4 regions of the Actinomadura meridiana genome follow, and region 4 is predicted to be linked to each of the others. Evidence: riboswitches for the same ligand, from Rfam matches in the RefSeq annotation. Region 4 holds a riboswitch; each other region holds the start of a gene.
The links. Region 4 has a riboswitch for cyclic di-AMP ahead of ABD808_RS30745 (NlpC/P60 family protein). Riboswitches for the same ligand answer to the same signal wherever they lie in the genome.
Positions count from the first base shown of each region.

Region 1: it holds a riboswitch for cyclic di-AMP, as region 4 does, so the genes downstream of both, ABD808_RS11985 (gluzincin family metallopeptidase) here and ABD808_RS30745 (NlpC/P60 family protein) in region 4, are expected to answer to the same signal.
Region 2: it holds a riboswitch for cyclic di-AMP, as region 4 does, so the genes downstream of both, ABD808_RS00335 (C40 family peptidase) here and ABD808_RS30745 (NlpC/P60 family protein) in region 4, are expected to answer to the same signal.
Region 3: it holds a riboswitch for cyclic di-AMP, as region 4 does, so the genes downstream of both, ABD808_RS25220 (CHAP domain-containing protein) here and ABD808_RS30745 (NlpC/P60 family protein) in region 4, are expected to answer to the same signal.

Region 1 is NZ_BAABAS010000005.1:593,175-597,618, reverse strand. Features, by position in the region: gene ABD808_RS11995 (NYN domain-containing protein) at 1-654, shown strand, start outside; gene ABD808_RS11990 (C40 family peptidase) at 974-1,894, shown strand; cyclic di-AMP (ydaO/yuaA leader) riboswitch at 2,243-2,437, shown strand; gene ABD808_RS11985 (gluzincin family metallopeptidase) at 2,545-3,855, shown strand; gene ABD808_RS11980 (M48 family metallopeptidase) at 3,852-4,444, shown strand, end outside.
Region 2 is NZ_BAABAS010000001.1:74,339-78,782, forward strand. Features, by position in the region: gene ABD808_RS00330 (transcriptional regulator) at 346-576, shown strand; gene ABD808_RS00335 (C40 family peptidase) at 987-1,916, opposite strand; cyclic di-AMP (ydaO/yuaA leader) riboswitch at 2,022-2,227, opposite strand; gene ABD808_RS00340 (amino-acid N-acetyltransferase) at 2,517-3,038, shown strand; gene ABD808_RS00345 (RDD family protein) at 3,043-3,888, shown strand; gene ABD808_RS00350 (RDD family protein) at 3,893-4,444, shown strand, end outside.
Region 3 is NZ_BAABAS010000019.1:73,901-78,344, forward strand. Features, by position in the region: gene ABD808_RS25215 (bifunctional glycosyltransferase/CDP-glycerol:glycerophosphate glycerophosphotransferase) at 1-902, opposite strand, end outside; gene ABD808_RS25220 (CHAP domain-containing protein) at 1,118-1,876, opposite strand; cyclic di-AMP (ydaO/yuaA leader) riboswitch at 1,889-2,045, opposite strand; gene ABD808_RS25225 (PP2C family protein-serine/threonine phosphatase) at 2,460-4,358, opposite strand.
Region 4 is NZ_BAABAS010000021.1:198,353-202,796, reverse strand. Features, by position in the region: gene ABD808_RS30750 (M28 family peptidase) at 149-1,534, opposite strand; cyclic di-AMP (ydaO/yuaA leader) riboswitch at 2,220-2,363, shown strand; gene ABD808_RS30745 (NlpC/P60 family protein) at 2,370-3,059, shown strand; gene ABD808_RS30740 (DUF4360 domain-containing protein) at 3,234-3,953, opposite strand; gene ABD808_RS30735 (multicopper oxidase domain-containing protein) at 4,439-4,444, shown strand, end outside.

The sequences.
Region 1 (4,444 bases), on a different contig from region 4:
GCCCGCGCCGCCCAGGCCGAGGCCGCCGCCGAGGCCGCCAAGCGGGCCGCGCGGGAGGGGCGCAACGTCGAGGACGTCCGGCTCCGGATGCTGCTCGACACGCTCGTCGACGCGGCGCAGGGCGTGCGGAGGGAGCTGGCGCTGCCGTCCACCATCGGGCGCCCGGCGGACGCGGTCGGCGCCCTGGAGCCGGACCGGCTGGCCCACCGCGCGCTGCCGGGCCGGGCACTGTCCGACAGCGACCCGCAACTACTCGACCGGTTGCTGACGCTGCCGCGCGTCCACCTCGTCGTGGACGGCTACAACGTCACCAAGACCGGCTACGGCGACCTGCCGCTGGCCGACCAGCGCAGCAGGCTGCTGTCGGGGCTCGGCGGGCTCGCCGCGCAAACCCGCGCCGAGATCACGTGCGTGTTCGACGGCGCGGAGCTGGACGCGCCCGTGGCGATCGCGGCGCCGCGCGGCGTCCGGGTGCTGTTCAGCCGTCCGGGGCAGACCGCGGACGAGCTGATCGCCGACCTCGTCCGGGCGGAGCCGCAGGGCCGCGCCATCGTCGTGGTGTCGTCCGACCGGGAGGTGGCGGACGCGGCGCGCCGGGCGAGCGCCCGCCCGTGCCCGTCGACGCTGCTGCTGCGGCGGCTCGGCCGCTCGTAGGGCGACCAACCGGCCGTGGGCGATTAAGACGCGGATAAGGCCGTCATAAGGAGCGGCTCGCGGTCCGTGACCTGCCTTTCACGGAGAGTGGACACTTTTCCCCCGATGTCGATCAAAGAGAGACGAATCGGTTGTGACGGGTGTTGACCCTCGCTAGTGTCGTCCGCTGACGTCGTGGACGAGAGGGGCGAAACCGACCGTGGCCAAAGATCTCAACGGGACACCAGCGCAGCGGCGTGACCGGAGAGGCGGCCTGGCGAGCAGAGGCGTATCCCGCCGCCTGGCGGCCGTCACCTGCCTGACCCTGACGGCTTCACTCATGTCTCCGCTGGCGGTGGCGCACGCCAAGCCGAAGCAGAACAAGGCGGAGGAGCAGAAGAAGCTCAACAAGCTCAACGAGGAGATGGACCAGAAGGTCGAGAAGTACAACCAGAACCGCGAGCAGCTCAAGGTCGCCAAGAAGAAGCTCGACGCCGCGACGAAGGCCTCCAAGAAAGAGGAGACGGCCTTCGAGGAGCAGCGCGCCAAGATCGCCCAGATGGCCGCCACCGCGTACAAGAACGGCGAGCAGACGGACGTGACCGGCTTCGTCGGCAGCAGCGACCCGCAGGCGGTCCTCGACCAGGCGGCGGTCCTGTCCCATCTGTCGCGGGACCGCGGCTCCCAGCTCACCCAGTTCCTCGCCACCACGCAGCGGCTGCGGCGAGAGCAGTCCGTCGCCAAGACCGCCTATGACGAGGTGAAGACCAAGTCCGACGACCTGAAGAAGCAGAAGGCGGACCTGGACAAGAAGGTCAAGAAGCAGGAGGCGGTCGTCCGGAGGCTCGGCGGCGGCACGTCCTCCTCCGGGGGCGGCATCGGCGGTACCTACAACGGCCCGGCCAGCGGCTCGGCCCGCGCGGCGCTCAACTTCGCCTTCGCGCAGAAGGGCAAGCCGTACCAGTACGGTGCGGAGGGTCCCGGCTCCTACGACTGCTCCGGCCTGACCATGAAGGCGTGGGCGGCGGCGGGCGTGAACATCACCCGCACCACCAACTCGCAGTACGCCGCCACCAAGCGGGTCAACAAGAGCGACCTACAGCCCGGTGACCTGGTGTTCTTCAGCAGCCTCGGCCACGTCGGCCTGTACATCGGCAACGGGCAGATGATCCACGCCCCGCGCACGGGCAAGAACGTCGAGATCGTGAACATCACCTCGGGCTACTACCTGAGCAACTACTACGGCGCCGGGCGTCCCTGACGTTCGGACGGCTCGTCTTCCGGCAACGGACCAGGCTTTGACCTGGTCCGTTGTTAATTTTGTAGGGGTTTGCCTTCTCTTGGGGCTTTGGTACCTTGTACCACTCACGGCGCCGGCCAGGCGCCGGGTGCCCGCGACGCCCACCAGGCGCCGCGTGACGGCGGCGCGAGCCACGTGCCGCCTTCCCCCCCGGCCGGACCCGGCCCACCGTGCGCACGCCGAAGCGTGCATGGCGCTGAGCGCGCTGCCACGGCGGTTCCACGGGCCGTCCGCGCACGACAACAGGCGCCGCTCTTTCGCACGCGGGAGACAGGTTCCGCGCACGGGCCCCATCTCGCCCCCAGGATCGCAGCGGCAGCGCCGAGTCCGCCGAACGGCGGAACCGGGGACCCACAGCGCCGGAGTCCAGGGACCGTTCCTGGACGACCCCCGGCGCCCGGGGTGAATCGGTGCGCCTCTCCGGAGAACCGGTGAGGGCCCACCGCAGGGCCACTTCCTCGCCCGAACCCGTCAGCTAACCCGGTAGGCGTCTAGGAAGAACGAAGGAGTGAATTCCGCAGCGTTACCTGGGCGTGGTCGCCCCGTGCGGCCACGCCCTCTTTCGGCTTCGCATCGGCATGCCCATCCGCTGGCTGCATAGGATCGCGCGCATGGAGGACGGCTCCGCCCACAGCGACAGGCACAGAGGCACGCAGGGCGGCACCCACGGCGGGCCCGTCACGCGGCGCAGGGCGCTTGCCCTCGGCGCGGGCGGGGCGGCCGCGCTGCTCGCGGGCGGCGCGGGCCTCGTCCGCGCGCGGTCCGGCGGCGAGACGCCCGACGCACGCGCCATCGGCGGGAACGGTGCTGCCGCCGCGTTCACGCCCGGCGACGCCGCCACCGTCCTCGACAGCCGCGCGCGGGCCGTGCGGACCGGCGACCGGACGGCCTTCCTCACCACGGTCGGCTCCGCACCCACCGCGTTCCGGGACGCCCAGTCCCGCCTGTACGGCAACATCCGCGCGCTTCCCCTCGACGGCTGGCGGGAACGCGCCGTCGCCACCCAGACCGTGGACGGCGCGAAGGACGTCGCGATCCTCCGCGTCGAGACCCGGTACCGGCTGCGCGGCTTCGACCACGGCGACGTCGCCCGCACCCGGTACCTGGCACTGGCCCCGCGCTCGGGCGCCTGGACGATCGTCGGCGACGGCTCGTCCCACAACCTGCACGACGACGCCGAGATCTGGGACGGCGGCCCACTGTCGGTGGTCAACGGCCGCGCCAGCCTCGTCATCGGCGACGCCACCGGGCTCGACGAGATCGCCGGACGCCTCGACGCGGCCGTACCCGTCGTCAGCGGCGTGGTCGGCGGCACCTGGGCGCGGCGGGTCGTCGCGCTGGTGCCCGCCTCGGCGTCCCTCGCGGCCGCGCTCGCCGGTCCGGGGCAGCGGCTCGGCGAGATCGCCGCGCTCGCGACCCTCGCGCCGTCCGCCGAAGGGGGCGCCGGGGAGGACCGCGTCATCATCTCCCCCGGCACGTTCGGCCGCCTCAACAGCCTGGGACGCGACGTCGTCCTGACCCACGAGCTGACCCATGTCGCCACCGGCGGCGCCCGCGACCGGACGACGCCGCTGTGGCTCATCGAGGGCTTCGCCGACTACGTCGGCTACCGGGGCGCGAAGATCTCCGTCCGGTCGGCGGCCGGGGAGCTGCGCCGCGAGGTGACGGCCGGACGGATCCCCGCCGCGCCGCCCGCCGCCGCCGCGTTCTCCGGCGGCTCGCCGCGTCTGTCCCAGGCCTACCAGGAGGCATGGCTCGCCTGCCGCATGATCGCCGCCCGATACGGTGAGGCGACGCTCGTACGGCTCTACCGGACCGCCGGGCGCGTTCCGGAGGAGACCGCGCTGCGCGACGTGCTGGGGCTCACCCGGGACCGTTTCATCGCCCTGTGGCGCGACTATCTGAAGAAGGAACTCGCATGAGTGAGCGCAGCGAGGCGGGAGGCGCGGGGAGCCGTCCCCTCACGGAGGACAGGAGCGAGGAGGCGGACGGCGGCACGCGGACGCGACGGCCCCGGACGGCCGCCGCCATCACCGCCGCCGTGCTGTTCACCGCGGTCGGGGTCGTCCTCGCCCTGACCACGCCGTGGAACCCGCTGCCCGGCGACGTCCCCGGCGGGCGGGTGCGGCCCGATCCGGCGCTCGACTTCTCCCCCGCCGAGATCGCCCGGTCCCGGGCGTTCGACTCGGCCATCAACCCGCCCGCCTACGCGGGCCTCGTCGTCGGCCTCCTGGTGATCCTCGCGCTGGGGCTGAGCCCGCTCGGCGCGCGGCTCATCGGCCTGGTCACGGGCCGTGTCCGCCGCCGGTTCCTGCGCGTCGTCATCGCGTCCGCCGCGCTCGCGACGCTGCTGCGCGTCGTCGGGCTCCCGTTCGACATCTGGGGCGAGTCGGTGCTGCGCCGGTACGGGCTGTCCACGCAGACGTGGCCGGAGTGGCTCCTGGACCAGCTCAGGTCACTCGGCGTCAGCTGGGTCATCACCACGATCGCGTTGCTGCTCCTGTACGCGGT
Region 2 (4,444 bases), on a different contig from region 4:
CGAGCCGAAGCGTAGCTTGAAACGATTCACGATCTTCGACCACGGCGAGATCTGGCGAGTTCAAGGAGAAGGGGCGGGTGCGGATGGCTGGCGATCTCATCCCGTCTCCCTCTGCTTGCCAACGTGTGAATCGTCACCCGGAGTTCCCCCTGACACCCCCGCAATCGGCCCAACGGCCACCTCCGGCCAAGCGCGTGAGACATAAAAAGGAACCCAACCGATGATCTGAGTCCGGAGGGGCTCCGGACCCGGCAACCCAACGCGCGTACAGATCGAGGCCAACCCGTGCCTGTGCAGCGGACGGCTGCATCCCCGCGGTCATCACCACGGACGAGGGAGGACGGAGTGGAACAGGCCACACTCGCACGTCGTGGCACCGACGATTATGGACTGAACGAGGAGGAGATTCGGCTCCTCGCTCAGATCGCCAGCGGTGTCACCGCCGATGTGGCGGCACGAAAGCTGGAACTGAGCGCCCGGACCTTGCGGCGCCGGTTGCGGACCATCTGCGACCGGCTGGAGGTCAACACCCCTATCGAGGCCGTGGTGTGGGCGGCCCGAAGGCAGCTCATCTAGCAGCAGTACCAATGACGCTCGTCCGGGGACGGCGGGCGTCACCGGAATCCAGGCGGCGAACTCTTCTGAACCTCCGTCCGACCCCGCGGCGGCGGCGCCCACGTCCCGGCAGGTAGGTCCCTGCGGGAGGCGTCGCCGCTGGACGGCGTTCAGAAGACCCTGGTTCTTTCGAATGTGCCCGGAATGTCGTGAACGGGCCCTGGATCCTGTGAAGATTGCCCGGGATCTCTCGAATATGCCCGGGAAATCTCGAATGTGTCCGGAATCGCCTCGGCACTCGTTTCTGTGCTCGCGGCACGCCACAGCGACCTGCCACGGCGACCTGAGGTCGACAAACTCTCAGAAAGACAGACCAGGCGCGCGTTTCCACCGATCCTGAGCCCGGCCGCGCCCGGTCGAAGTCGACGCTGTCAGGCGACCCGGACGCCGCCCGCGAAGGGACGTCCCGACATGGAGGCGATCTTCACGACGTCACCGGTGTGGGGGGCGTGGATCATCTTGCCGCCGCCGATGTACATCCCCATGTGGTGCAGGTCGGAGTAGAAGAACACGAGGTCGCCCGGCTGGAGCTGGCTGCGCGACACGTGCGTGCCCGCGTTGAACTGGCTGCCGGTGTAGTGCGGCAGGTTGATGCCGACCTGCCGGTAGGCCCACATCGTCAGGCCCGAGCAGTCGAAGGTGCTGGGACCCGCGGCGCCCCAGACGTACGGGTCGCCGAGCTTGCCCATCGCGTACCGCAGCGCCTGTGCGGCCTTGCCGGTGCCGATGACGGGAAGCTTGGCGAGCATGCTGGGGTCGCGCTCGACGAGCTTGCCGCGGGTCTTCTCGTAGGCGTCCGTGACCTTCTTGCGCTGCGAGTCGAGTTGTGTCCGCAATTCCTTGACCTGCGTGGAGCGGGCCTCGGCGGACTTGCGCGCGCGCTGTGCGGCCTGCATGGCCTGCATCAGGATGAGGACTTTGCTGCTGTCCCGCTTGGCGAAGTAGCGAAGCGTGGACGCCTGGTCGAGGACGGCCTGCGGGTCCTGCGAGGCGACGAACGAGACTGTGGGGTCGGAGCCGCCCTGCATATAACTGGTCGCGGCCAGAGAGCCGACCTTTTCGCGAAGGCCCTGGAGAGTCTTCTCCTGCCGCTCGGCGTTGTCGGTGGCGACCTTGGCGGCGCGTTGCGACTGCGCGAGCTTGACCTTCAGCCCGTTGTACTGCTCGGTGAGCTGCTCCAGCTGGTCGGCGAGCTTGAACGCCTTCGTCCTGAGTTCCTTGGTGGACGGCTCAGGATCGGCGTTGGCCGTGCCGACCGTCTGCGGTACGACCGAAAGGCCCGCCACTAGGGCGCCGACCACGGTGATCGTCCGGCCACGGAACCATGCCGCGCGACCTGATGACGAGTGCCGGGAGCGTGACCGAGCAGATCGTGAAAAGGAAGCAGGGCGCGATGGCTCCACGAATTCTCCTCTCCTCGTCCGCCTACCGAGTTAGCTGACGGGTTAGGGCTGGAGTAGCCCGTCCACGGGTGGCGCGCGGATCGATTCCACGCGGTCGCGGATTCACCCCTCACGGCGTCAGCCCGGGGGAGGTCCCCGAAGGCTCCGGAAGTGGGTCCCCGGCTCCTCGGGGCACTGGTTGCGACCCGGGGACTCGGCGGTGCGGCCTCCGTCCTGCGGAAGGCCGACGTCAGCGCAGGACACTAACGGAACCGGCAGGGAATGCCAACCAGAACATGCGAAAACGCACGTGGCACGGCCTGTCGGTGGGAAGGAGAGGGCGTGTCGCCGTTCCGAAAGGTGTGGCCCGTCTCACTTTTCGACGGGTCATGGCCCCGCGTGGTCGCTTATAACTAGTTACTTGGTGTGGACGGCGCCTCATGCAAGACCTTGCCAAGCCTCCGTTAAGCCCCTGCCGGAAGTCGGGCAACGCCGCGCGTTCGATAATCTCGCCTGTTTGTGGAGGTCGTGATCCGGCGAGCCCGTACCGCCGACGTTCAAGAGATCCGCAGGCTGGTCGACCTGTACGCGGGTTCGGGACGACGCCTGCTGAAGAAGTCCACGGTGAAGCTGTATGAGGACGTCCAGGAGTTCTGGGTCGCCGAGGACATCCAGGACGGCACTCCTGGGCCGATCGTGGGCTGCGGCGCGCTGCACGTGATGTGGGAGGACCTCGCGGAGGTCCGCTCCGTCGCCGTGGACAAGGAGTACGGCGGACGTGGCATCGGGCACCGGATCGTCGTCCGTCTGCTGGAGACCGCGCGGGAACTCGGCGTGCGGAGGGTGTTCTGCCTTACCTTCGAAGTGGAGTTCTTCACGCGGCATGGCTTCGAGCAGATCCTCGGGACTCCGGTGGCGCCAGAGGTGTACGAGGAGCTTCTCCGCTCTTACGACGAAGGCGTTGCGGAGTTCTTGAACCTCGATCGGGTCAAGCCCAATACGTTGGGGAACACCCGGATGTTGCTTCGCCTGGAGGGCTGACCGAATGAGCGATTTCCCCGACCGTGGGCGGCGACACCAGCCGCAGCAGGGGCAGGGGTCGTACGGCCCGCCGCCCCCGTATCGAGGACCCCAGCAGCAACCGCAACCCCAGTCGCAGCCCCGCCAACCCCAGCCGCAGCATCAACGCCAGCAACAGCCTCAACGCCAGCAACAGCCTCAGCCACGAACCCAACAGTGGCAGCAACAGCAGTGGGGGGACCAGCCCGGGCATGACGAGGCGTACGACTCGTCCTATGACCAGTACGGCGGTTCCAACGGCGGCGACCAGCCGCTGGCTCCGATACTCCGCCGGGCCGCCGCGCGGATCCTCGACAACGCGCTTGTGGCGGTTTTCGGTTTCGCGCTCGTCCTGCCCATCACGATCGGTGCGTTCGGGTTGGGCAAGCCCGGCAGCAAGACAGAGGACGAGGGCGGTGTGTGGAACTGGCCCATCATCTTCACTCTGTTCTGTGTTCTGTCGGTGCTGCCGTTGCTGTACGAGGCCGTCCAACTGACCATGTCGGGACGGACTCTCGGCAAGCGGGTCATGGGTCTCGGCATCGTCCAGGCACCTGGCGGAGAACCACTGACCACCACGCAGGCCATCTGGCGCGCAGGGATCGTCCATGTGGGCTATCAGGTCGGTGTCTTCTTCTTCCTCGTCGTCGCGGTGATGGTCTGGGACTACGCCGCATACGGGATGGTGCTCGTCTGGGCGGGTGCGTTGATGGCCTACCTGTGGGCGATCTGGGACCAGCCTCTGCACCAGTCTCTTCACGACCGCTTCGCCGGCACGCTCGTCATTGACGAGCGGGTCGGATACGACGAGTACGACGAGTACGCGGAATAGACCCGTGACGGAGGCACCGCTCGCCGAACCGGGGCAGCGTCTCCTGGCGCGCATCATCGACACGCTCATCGTTGGTGTGCCGGTCATTGTCGTCGTCCGCGCTGTAGTGGCAGCGCATGCGGTGGACGTGGTCGCTCCGCCCGCCGTGGCCGGGTGCATGCTGCTGTACGAGTCGATTCAGCTGGCGCTCTGGGGACGGACACTCGGCAAGCGCGTCGCCGGTATAGAGGTCGTCGTCGGCGTTCCCGGCGCGAATTCAGTGACCGATTCAGCGATCGCCGTGACTCGCGACGGTGAGGCGGCCGAGCTGGCGCCCCCATCGTCGTGGACCTCGGACGCTGACGCGGGCTCAGCAGCCGCCACAGCGCCGCCCACGGCCGATTCGGACGAGAAGCAGGAGCCTGACGCAGGGCCCGTAGAAGGAGCCAGTACGCGGAACGTCTTCGTCGACGACCAGGCCCCCTTGGACGTCGGACGCGCGGTTCTCCGCGCCGCGATCTATTCGCTGCCGATCGCGGCCCGGCCGATTCCCGTCGCCGGGCTACTCGCCAGCCTC
Region 3 (4,444 bases), on a different contig from region 4:
CCGGCCAGGTACTCGCCCACAAGGTCGAGGAAGCGGGCCCGCCGGTCCGGGTCGCGTCCGCGCAGCTCACGCAGGTGGAGCGCAAGATCATGGTTGACGAACTTGGCGTCGTTGGCCAAGGCCAGGTCGTGCGCGCCACGCCGCGCGAACAGCCGGTCGACACGGCGGTGAATCTCCAGCCGGTCGGCGAAGTTGGCCGGGTCGGCGCGCCTGCCCGAGATAGACGGCGCGGGCGCCCGCTCCCGGACGAGCCAGGTGTAGACGCGGTGCGGGATCAGGACGGTCCGGCGGGACGCCAGGTACGCCTCGGCGGTAAAAAGCAGGTCCTCGTAGTGCAGGTCCTCGACGAACCGGAGGCCGTGCTCGTCCAGGAAGTCGCGCCGGTAGGCCTTGTTGGTCGACAGCGTGTCGTAGAGGAGTTCGGGGTTCTGCTCCAGCGGCCCGTAGACGGCCCGCCGCCGGTAGAGCCACGGAAACCAGGGGCGGACGCGGCCCTTCCCGCCCGCGGGCACGTCCAGGAAGATCCGTTCGCACAACCCGGACACCAGGTCGGCCGCCGCGTCCTCGGCGGCGGCGAGCAGGTTGAGGCAGGCGTGCCGGTCCAGGAGGTCGTCGCTGTCGAGGAACATCACGTACCGGCCGGTCGACGCCTCGATCCCGGCGTTGCGGGGCCGCCCGCAGCCGCCCGAGTTTTCCGGGAGGCGGACGGCCCTGACCCGTCCCGGATGCGCGGCGGCCAGCCGGTCGGCGACCTCGCCCGTCCCGTCGGTGCTCGCGTCGTCGACGATCACCGTCTCGACGCCGCCCAGCGACTGCGCCAGCGCCGAGTCGACGGCCCGTGGCAGCCGCCGCGCGTCGTTGTAGGCGATCACGACGACGCTGACGTCCGGGCGTGCCCGCATGGCCCTCCCTCCGGTTCGGCCGGACAGGTGCAGGATTCCTATCCAGGAACGCCGTGCTGAGGTCCAAGGCCGATCAAAGGCTGTCAATGCTTGGCATTACCCGCCTTCAGCGGAGACATGGGTCGCATCACCCTGGAACGCCCGAAGGCGCCCGGCGAGTCGCCGGGCGCCCTCAGCGCGTGCGGTGGTGCGGGTCCTGTTGTTACAGGTGTGGGTCAGGACGCGTAGTCCGGGTAGCCGTAGCCGACGACCTCGGACTTGTCGCGGGTCTTCTCCTTGACCGCGTTGTCGGTGTTGCCCTCGACGGTGCGGATCGTGCCGTTGCCGTTGTCCTTCACGACGAGGCCGACATGGTCGATGTCGCCGATGTCACCGCTCGAGCCGTTCTTCCAGTCGAAGAAGACGACCGCGCCGGGCTTGGCCTTCTTGCCCCAGCGGTCGGTGTCCTTGAACCAGGTGGCGTGCTTGACGGTGTAGGCGTCCCAGCCCATGTTCTCCACGCCGGTCTGGGCGCCGAGCCACGAGACGAACATGTTGCACCACTGCGCGCCCTTGTAGTCGGCGACCGGGAAGCCGCCGTCACGGTCGGCGGTCTGCTTGGCGTGCGGGGTCGACACATACCACTTGTGGTACTTGGTCATGCCGCCCCTGCCCTCCTTGACGCCGACCTGCTTCTCCGCGAGGTCGATCACCTCGGACGGCTTGACCGCGTGCGGGGGAACCTTGAAGCCCTCCTCGCGCGCCTGAGCGGCGGTCATGCCGGCCCCGGCGGCCTGCGCGGACCCGCTGGACACGGCGCCCTTGTCGACGGCCGCCGCCTGGGCCGCGGTCTCGGCCGCGGCGCTGCCGCCGCCGAGGGGGTTGAACAGCGCGAGCCCGACGGCTCCGGCGAGGACCGCGCCGACGGCGGCACCGACGGCCTTGTCCTCGGCGGCGACATGCTTGAGCGAAAGACGATCGAAACGACCGGTCATACAGGGAATCTCCTTGTCTCCCATGACGCCTACCGGGTTAGCTGACGGATTCGGGCATGGAAGCAGCCCTACGGCGCGACTCTCGGGCGCGCCGATTCACCCCTGGAACCTTGGGTCCCCGGCTCCGTTCCGGTCGGGTGGACCGGTTCGGACTCGGCCTCGCACCGCGGGGGCGCGGTGCTGTGCGGATGTATCTCAGTGACTGATCTTGATGTGCTGGCGCCCCTCGTCGGGCGCATCGCGGGCGGGATCCGCTCCGCGATCTTCGGCCGCAACTCACCCGGCCGGGAGCAACGCATGGGACGCGCTGCGGATTCAGGTAGAAGGTATCAACCTTCGCAAGAAAAGCAAATCAGGCACAAAAGTCCGTCTTGCCTGCTCAAAGCCCTTCCAAGGGACTACCAACACCCTCAAGCCCCGGTGTCTTCCCGATCTTTCTTCGAGGGCCCCGCAGCCCTTTGCCCCGGGGGCTTACCGGAAGCCGATCAAATGGTAAAGAACCCGCGAACGAGCAGGTCACGGGTGCGGTGGCGCGCCGCTCGGGGGCCACATCCGGTGAGACGCACGTCACATGACCGGGCGGTCACTCGACGTGGAGGGCGAAGAGCGTGGTGTCGTCGGCCGCTCGGTCGTGCTCCATGCGCGCCAGGACGTCGTCCAGCAGCATCTCGGGCTGGGTGGCGCAGTCCCGCAGGATGCCGGTGAGGCGCTCGATGCGCTCGTCCAGGTCCGCGTCCCGGCGCTCCACCAGGCCGTCGGTGTACAGGAAGAGCATGTCGCCGCGGCTCAGCCGCGTCGTGACCGTCGTGTACTCCCAGCCCGGCATCGCCCCGAGCATCGGGTCACGCACGAGCTCAAGCGGCACCGCCTCCCCGGCCCGGATCAGGATCGGCGGCGGGTGGCCCGCGCACGTCCAGTCCAGGACGCGCCCGCGCGGGTCGAAGCGGGCGACGACGGCGGTGCCCGTCGCGGGTGGGTCCATGCTGCTCACCAGGTCGTTCAGCCAGCCGACGAGCCGTCCGGACCGCTCTCCCGTGCACATCAGGCCGAGTAGCCCGTTGCGGGTGCGCGCCATCGCCGCGGCGGCGGGCAGGCCGTGTCCGGCGGCGTCGCCGATGGCGAACATCGCGGCGCCGTCTCCCAGCACACGGGTCGCGAACCAGTCGCCGCCGATGCGGGCCGTGCTCTCGGCGGCCAGGCTGCGGATCGCCGTGCCGAGGCCCGGGAGCTGCTCGATCTCGTCCTCGTCGGGCAGGATCGCGCGGCGGAGCGTCACCGCCACCCGCCGCTCCTGCGCCGTCTGCTCCCGCTGTTTCAGCATCTGCCGCCGGGTCTCGGCCAGCGCCCGCTCCACGCCGCGCCGCCGGGTGATGTCCTGGGACACGATGTTGATCGAGACCGGCAGCCCCGAGTCGGCGAGCACCGGCTCCGCGAACACCCACAGATGCCGGGGCCGCCCGTCCTCGCCGATCACGCGGTGCTCGGCCTCCACCGGTTCGCGGCGCGAGAACATCGTCTGGACGGCCTCCTCCACGAGCGGAAGGTCGTCGTCGGCCACCACCTTCGGCAGGTCGTGCGGCATCGGCGGCACCTCGTCGGGCCCGAGCCCGTAGTTGGCGCGCATCTGCGGCGTCCAGTCCGTCTCGCCGGTGGCGAGGTCCCACTCGCCGAACCCGATCAGCGCGAGCCGCTCGACCCGCTCCAGCCGCCGCGCCGCCCGGTCCTCGCGATAGTGGTAGCGCCAGGTGACGCACAGCCCGGTCGGCACGGGCACGCACCGGACGCTCATCCTGGACGACCGGGAGAGGCCGCGCTGGGCCGTCGTGTACGGGAATGAGGAACGTTCCAACGTCGTCCCGTCCGCCAGGACCCGCACGTAGTCGTCGAAGAGGCCGCTCAGCACGGCGCCGGGGTCCGTCTGGAGCAGCCGCCACCCGGTCAGCTCCTCCCGGCCGCGCCCGAACATGTCCCGCGCGACGTCGTTGAGGTCGGCGAACAGCAGGTCCACCAGGGCCCCGTCGGGCTGCCTGACCGGCACGAGATGGGCGCACGAGTCGAGCGCCCCGTCCAGCACGGCCCGCGCCACCGGATCGTCCGGCAGGGCGGCGAGGATCTCCGCGTCGCCCGCGGTGTCCTCGGCCGTCACCCGGCGCAGGATGTCCTCCGCCTCCGACAGGACGGCCTGGCGCTCCGCCGTTGCCTCCTCGGCCGTGGGCGCTCCCCTGCCCGCCGCGACTGCCCCCACCGGACCGCCGTTCTCGTCCTTGACCAGCAGCGACGCCGCCTCGATCAGCTCCATGTCGAGATCGCGCGCGAGCCAGATCAGATGCTGGAGGGCCTCCCCCGGCGGCACCCCGAGCCGTCGGGCCAGCACGACCCGGGCCTCGGACAGCACCGCGCGGTCGTGCGCGGCGTCCCGCAGGTCCTCAAGGTCCGCGACGTGCACCCCGGGCTGCGCCCAGGTGCTCTCCGCATCTGCCAACCCTGTCCCCCGTTCGGCGCTGGGTGCCTGGGAGAAAAAGCTACATACGACACCAGCGGACTATTCGCCCCAGAGTTCGCAAAAAG
Region 4 (4,444 bases):
CGTGGAAGCAGGGTGTCTTCACCATCGGTGTCCGCGCCGACACGCAAGCGGTCGCCGGGCCGCACGGGGCAACGGCCCGGCCTCTCACGGTCCTATCATCCGGCGCACGGTCCGTCCGCGCGCCGCCCCGTTGGACACCGCTTCTCGGTTATGTGCGACGCGCCACGTCGTAGGCGGCGCAGCCGATCAGTTCGATGGACGCGCGGAGCCGTTCCACGCTGACGTTCTGGACGATCCTGTCCTCGGGCGTGTGGTAGACGGGTTCGAGCTGGCTGGGCGCGTCGTTGCCGCGCCAGCTGTAGTTGCCCGCGGCGATGCCGCGCTCGGAGAAGGACTCGTGGTCGCTGGAGCCGCGGGCCGTCGGCCCCCGCACCTGGTCGAGGTGGCCGAGGCGGCGCGCGGCGTCCTTCACCGCGACGGTGGTGGTGTTGTCGGAGCCGTCCAGGGACAGCAGCCAGTAGGTCTCCGCGGCCGGATGGCTGGTGCCGACCATGTCGTTCTGGAAGACACCGGTGATCTGCTTGACGCCCTCGTCGTCGAGCTGCTTCACGTAGTGCCTGGACCCGACCAGCCCAAGCTCCTCCGAACCCCACAGGCAGATGCGAATCGCCTGCCGGGTCGGCAGGTTGCGGAGGACGCGCGCCAGCTCCAGGCACAGCACGGCGCCGCTGCCGTCGTCGTTGGCGCCGGGCGAGCCCGGGACGGTGTCGTAGTGGGCGCTGACGATGACGGCCTTGTTCGCGTCGCTGTCCCCGTCATTGTTCCCGTCATTGCCCAGCGACGCCTTCCGCTCGGCCAGGACGTTGTAGGACGTCAGCTTCGAGTGCAGAGTGACCTCGACGGACAGGCGCTTGGCACCCGCCCGGATCCGTTCGCCGTGGTATTCGGCGAGGCCCAGCACCGGGATCGCGACCGTCCCGGCGAGGTTCGGGGTGAACGTGGCGGCCTTGCGTTCGGGGTAGGTGTCGGTGCGCACGTTGGCGATGAGCGCCGCCTTGGCGCCCGCGGCCTCGGCGGCCTTGGCCTGGTCGGTCTCCTTCCCGGCGACGCGGTCGAACAGCACGAGCTTGCCGCGCGCACCGCCCGGGACCTCGACGACCTTGCCGACGTCGAGCACGGCGCCGTCCGCGAGGCCGGTGGCGCCCTGCGCGGAGGCGGCGGTCTGCCAGAGCCGTTCGCCCTTGGCGCGGATCTCCGCGAGGGCCTTGTCGGGGACGGGGAAGGGCTGAAGCTCGACGTCGTAGCCGAGGCGGCGCAGCTGCCCGGCGATGTAGCGGGCGGCGCGGTGCTCGGACTCGGTTCCGGCGATGCGAAAGCCGATCTCGTCGCTGAGCACCTTCAGGTGCCGCATCGCCCGGCGGATGTCGATGCGGCCGACGACGGCCCTGTCGCCGGTGGTGAGGGTGGGCGGGCGGACGGCGCCGGGGCGCTGCCGGGTCGCGGCGGCGGCGGTGCCGGGCAGCAGGCCCACGGTCGCGAATCCGGTGAAGGCCGCGACCCCGGCGAGCAGGTCACGGCGGTTGACCTCGGACATTGGCATCTCCTCGGGAGCTGGGGGACGGGGCCCCGTTGCCGGTGAATCTATGAAATCGCGACAAGTCGGACAAGAATGGTCAGAAGGTCCGCAACAGAACCGTGATCAAGGTCGGCCTCGTTGATCAAGGACGGCCGGGTCAATGGCAGATCTTGTCCCCTTCCGGAGCGGACGCGATGATCAAGATCGTCGGCGAAAAGGGCCGCCGCCTTTCCCGCACATGCCCCTCCACCTGGGACGCTAACGGCGAGGACCCGGCACGGCCCCCGGACGGGGCGCCCCGGCCCGCCGTCGCGAAGATCGTCCGAGCCTGGGTCGCTGACCTGCGACGATCATGATTTTGTCGGGGTTTGCCATCCTTTGGCGTTCGGAGTAGCTTGTCGCTCACCGAAGCGCCCGCCAGGCGCCTTCCCCCCCGTGTCCCCCCGTGGACACGCCCGCTCCACCCGGCCCCGTCGGGTGGGGTGACGGCGCGAGCCACGTGTCGTCCGGTCCTGCCGCGCAGGGTCTCCCCGAGGCCCCTCTCAGCCCGCCCATGCGCACGCGATGAGCGTGCGGCGCTGACGGACGCCAGGACCCGAACACACAAGCACGGCCCCCGACGGGGGCGTGCCAAGACCATCCGCGCCGCTCTTTCGCGCACGGGACACAGGGTCCCGTGACGGGCCGTCGTGCCCACAGGATCGCAGCGGCAACGCCGAGTCCGCGCCGCGCGCGGAGCCGGGGACCCACCCGTCGCATCTGGGGTGAATCGGCCTGTTCCAGGCCGTAGGGCGACTTCCACGTCCGAACCCGTCAGCTAACCCGGTAGGCGGCTTGGAAGCTAGGAGTGCCCTTGAAAGGCAAGCACGACAAGCACGACAAGAACCGCTTCCCCTTCGGCCCCCGGACCACCGGCGCCGTGCTCGGCCTCGCCTTCTGCGGCGTGGTCGCGGCCACCGCGCAGGTCACCCTGTCGTCCGACGGGGACTCCGGCGCCCGTTCCGGCGCCCCGGTCACGGCGGCCGAGTTCCTCACCCCCGAGAAGAGCGACGGCCACGCCGACGCCTCCAGCGAGAAGTCGGACGACACGAGCGACCGGAAGGACGGCGAGAGGTCGTCCAACAGCGCGAAGAGCGCGCGTACCAAGGTGATCGAGCGGGCCAGGAGTTGGAACCCGCACACCTCCGACCGCGTGCCCTACAGCCAGACCAGGACCCACGAGGGTTACCGCACCGACTGCTCCGGCTTCGTGGCGATGGCGCTGGGGCTGCCCGGACCTGGCCCGAACACCGTCGGCTTCACCTCGTCGCGGTACACCGAGCGCATCTCGATGGACGAGCTGAAGAAGGGCGACCTCGTCATGGACGCCGAGGGCACCAACACCACCCGGCACGTCGTCATCTTCGAGAAGTGGGCCAACGGCAAGCACACGTCCTACTGGGCGTTCGAGCAGCGCGGCCGCTACGGCACCGACCACCGGACGCGCGACTACGGTCTGTCGTCGGGCAGCGAGTACAAGGCGTACCGGCCGAAGAACCTGTAACGCGGGACGCCACCTGATCACGGCGTCGTCCCGTCCGAAACCGGGCGCACTCCGTGATCAGGTGGCGACAAAAAGAATGGAAACGCGTTCATGGGCGCCCGGACGGCGCCCATGAACGCGAACCCCAAGTCAAACTGGTTCAGGATTCGATTTGTGGCTGGATCTGGCGATCGACTAGCAACGTTTCCAGGTCAGGTGGTAGACCGCGTCCGCGTTTGTCGATTCCATTGCGATGAAACTGGGCTTCTTCGCGTCGGAGTCGCCCTTGTCGATCCGAAGTTGCGTGTTGATGTTCAGGTTGCGTTCCTTGCCGCACGGGGCGTAGACCCGCTTGGCCGGGTCGGTGCGGTCGCGGAACCGCCAGGCGCCGTCGTACGGGCCGTTGATCTCGTGGTTGACCGAGACGTTCTCGGAGCTGCCCTGGAAGTAGTAGTTCGTGCTGCGCAGGGCGGTGGCGCCCTTCTCCACGTGGGCGGCGCCGCGGGACACGACTCCGACGACCGCGTATGTGTAGCCCTCAGGGGCGTTGACCTTGACGTTGATCTGGCAGTTGCGCCGGAACTCGGTGGGCGGGGCCTCGCCGCCGGCCCAGGCCATGTACTTCTGGTAGATGACCGTGAAGGCGGCGTTGTTGTGCGTGGGCACGACCTTCGTGGTACCGGCGGGGCAGCCCGAACCGAGGATGGTCTCCACCTGGATCGTGACGTCCCTGGGCGCCGGCGCGGCGTCGGGCACGGGCTCGAACTCGGGCGCGTCGGGAGCGGGTTCGGCGGCGGCCACGGGGCCCGCCGTCACTGCGTCGGCGCCGTTGGTGCCGACATAGGCAACCGTCGCCACGGCGGGGACGAGCACCGCCGCACCAAGCGCGATTCCCAATCGTTTGGCGTTCATCATGGGGGGGTCTCTCAGGGGGGTAGTTGCCCCGGCGACTTCGTCGTCGCACATGCTCTCGCCGGCCGTTCCGGGCGGTTTCGGGGAGACTTTGTCGGCCGGGGCTGAATGGTGATCCTCTCGGACCGGAGAATCTGCGGAGAGGTTATTCCCGCGCCAAGCGGGCCGTCAACACCCTGGTATTGCCCCTTATTCACAATTAACTGCGCTTTTGAATCTCTCTTTAAGGACGCACGGAGAGTGATTTGGGACATGGGATCCGGGGCGCGGACGGGGGCGTCCGACGGTGAACGGCGGAGATGGCCACACCTGGCCGGGAACCTCCTGACTCCCTGAGTCGTCATAGAGTCAACACCCCGCGCAAGACGGATACGACGCGCGCCCCGCGAACCCCGCAGACGTACCGCGCACACCCCGCGCACGTCCAGGGCCGCCGCCATCGGACCGGCGGTCTCCGGCACAACGGGAGTTCCAGGGGGAATTCAGAGATGCCC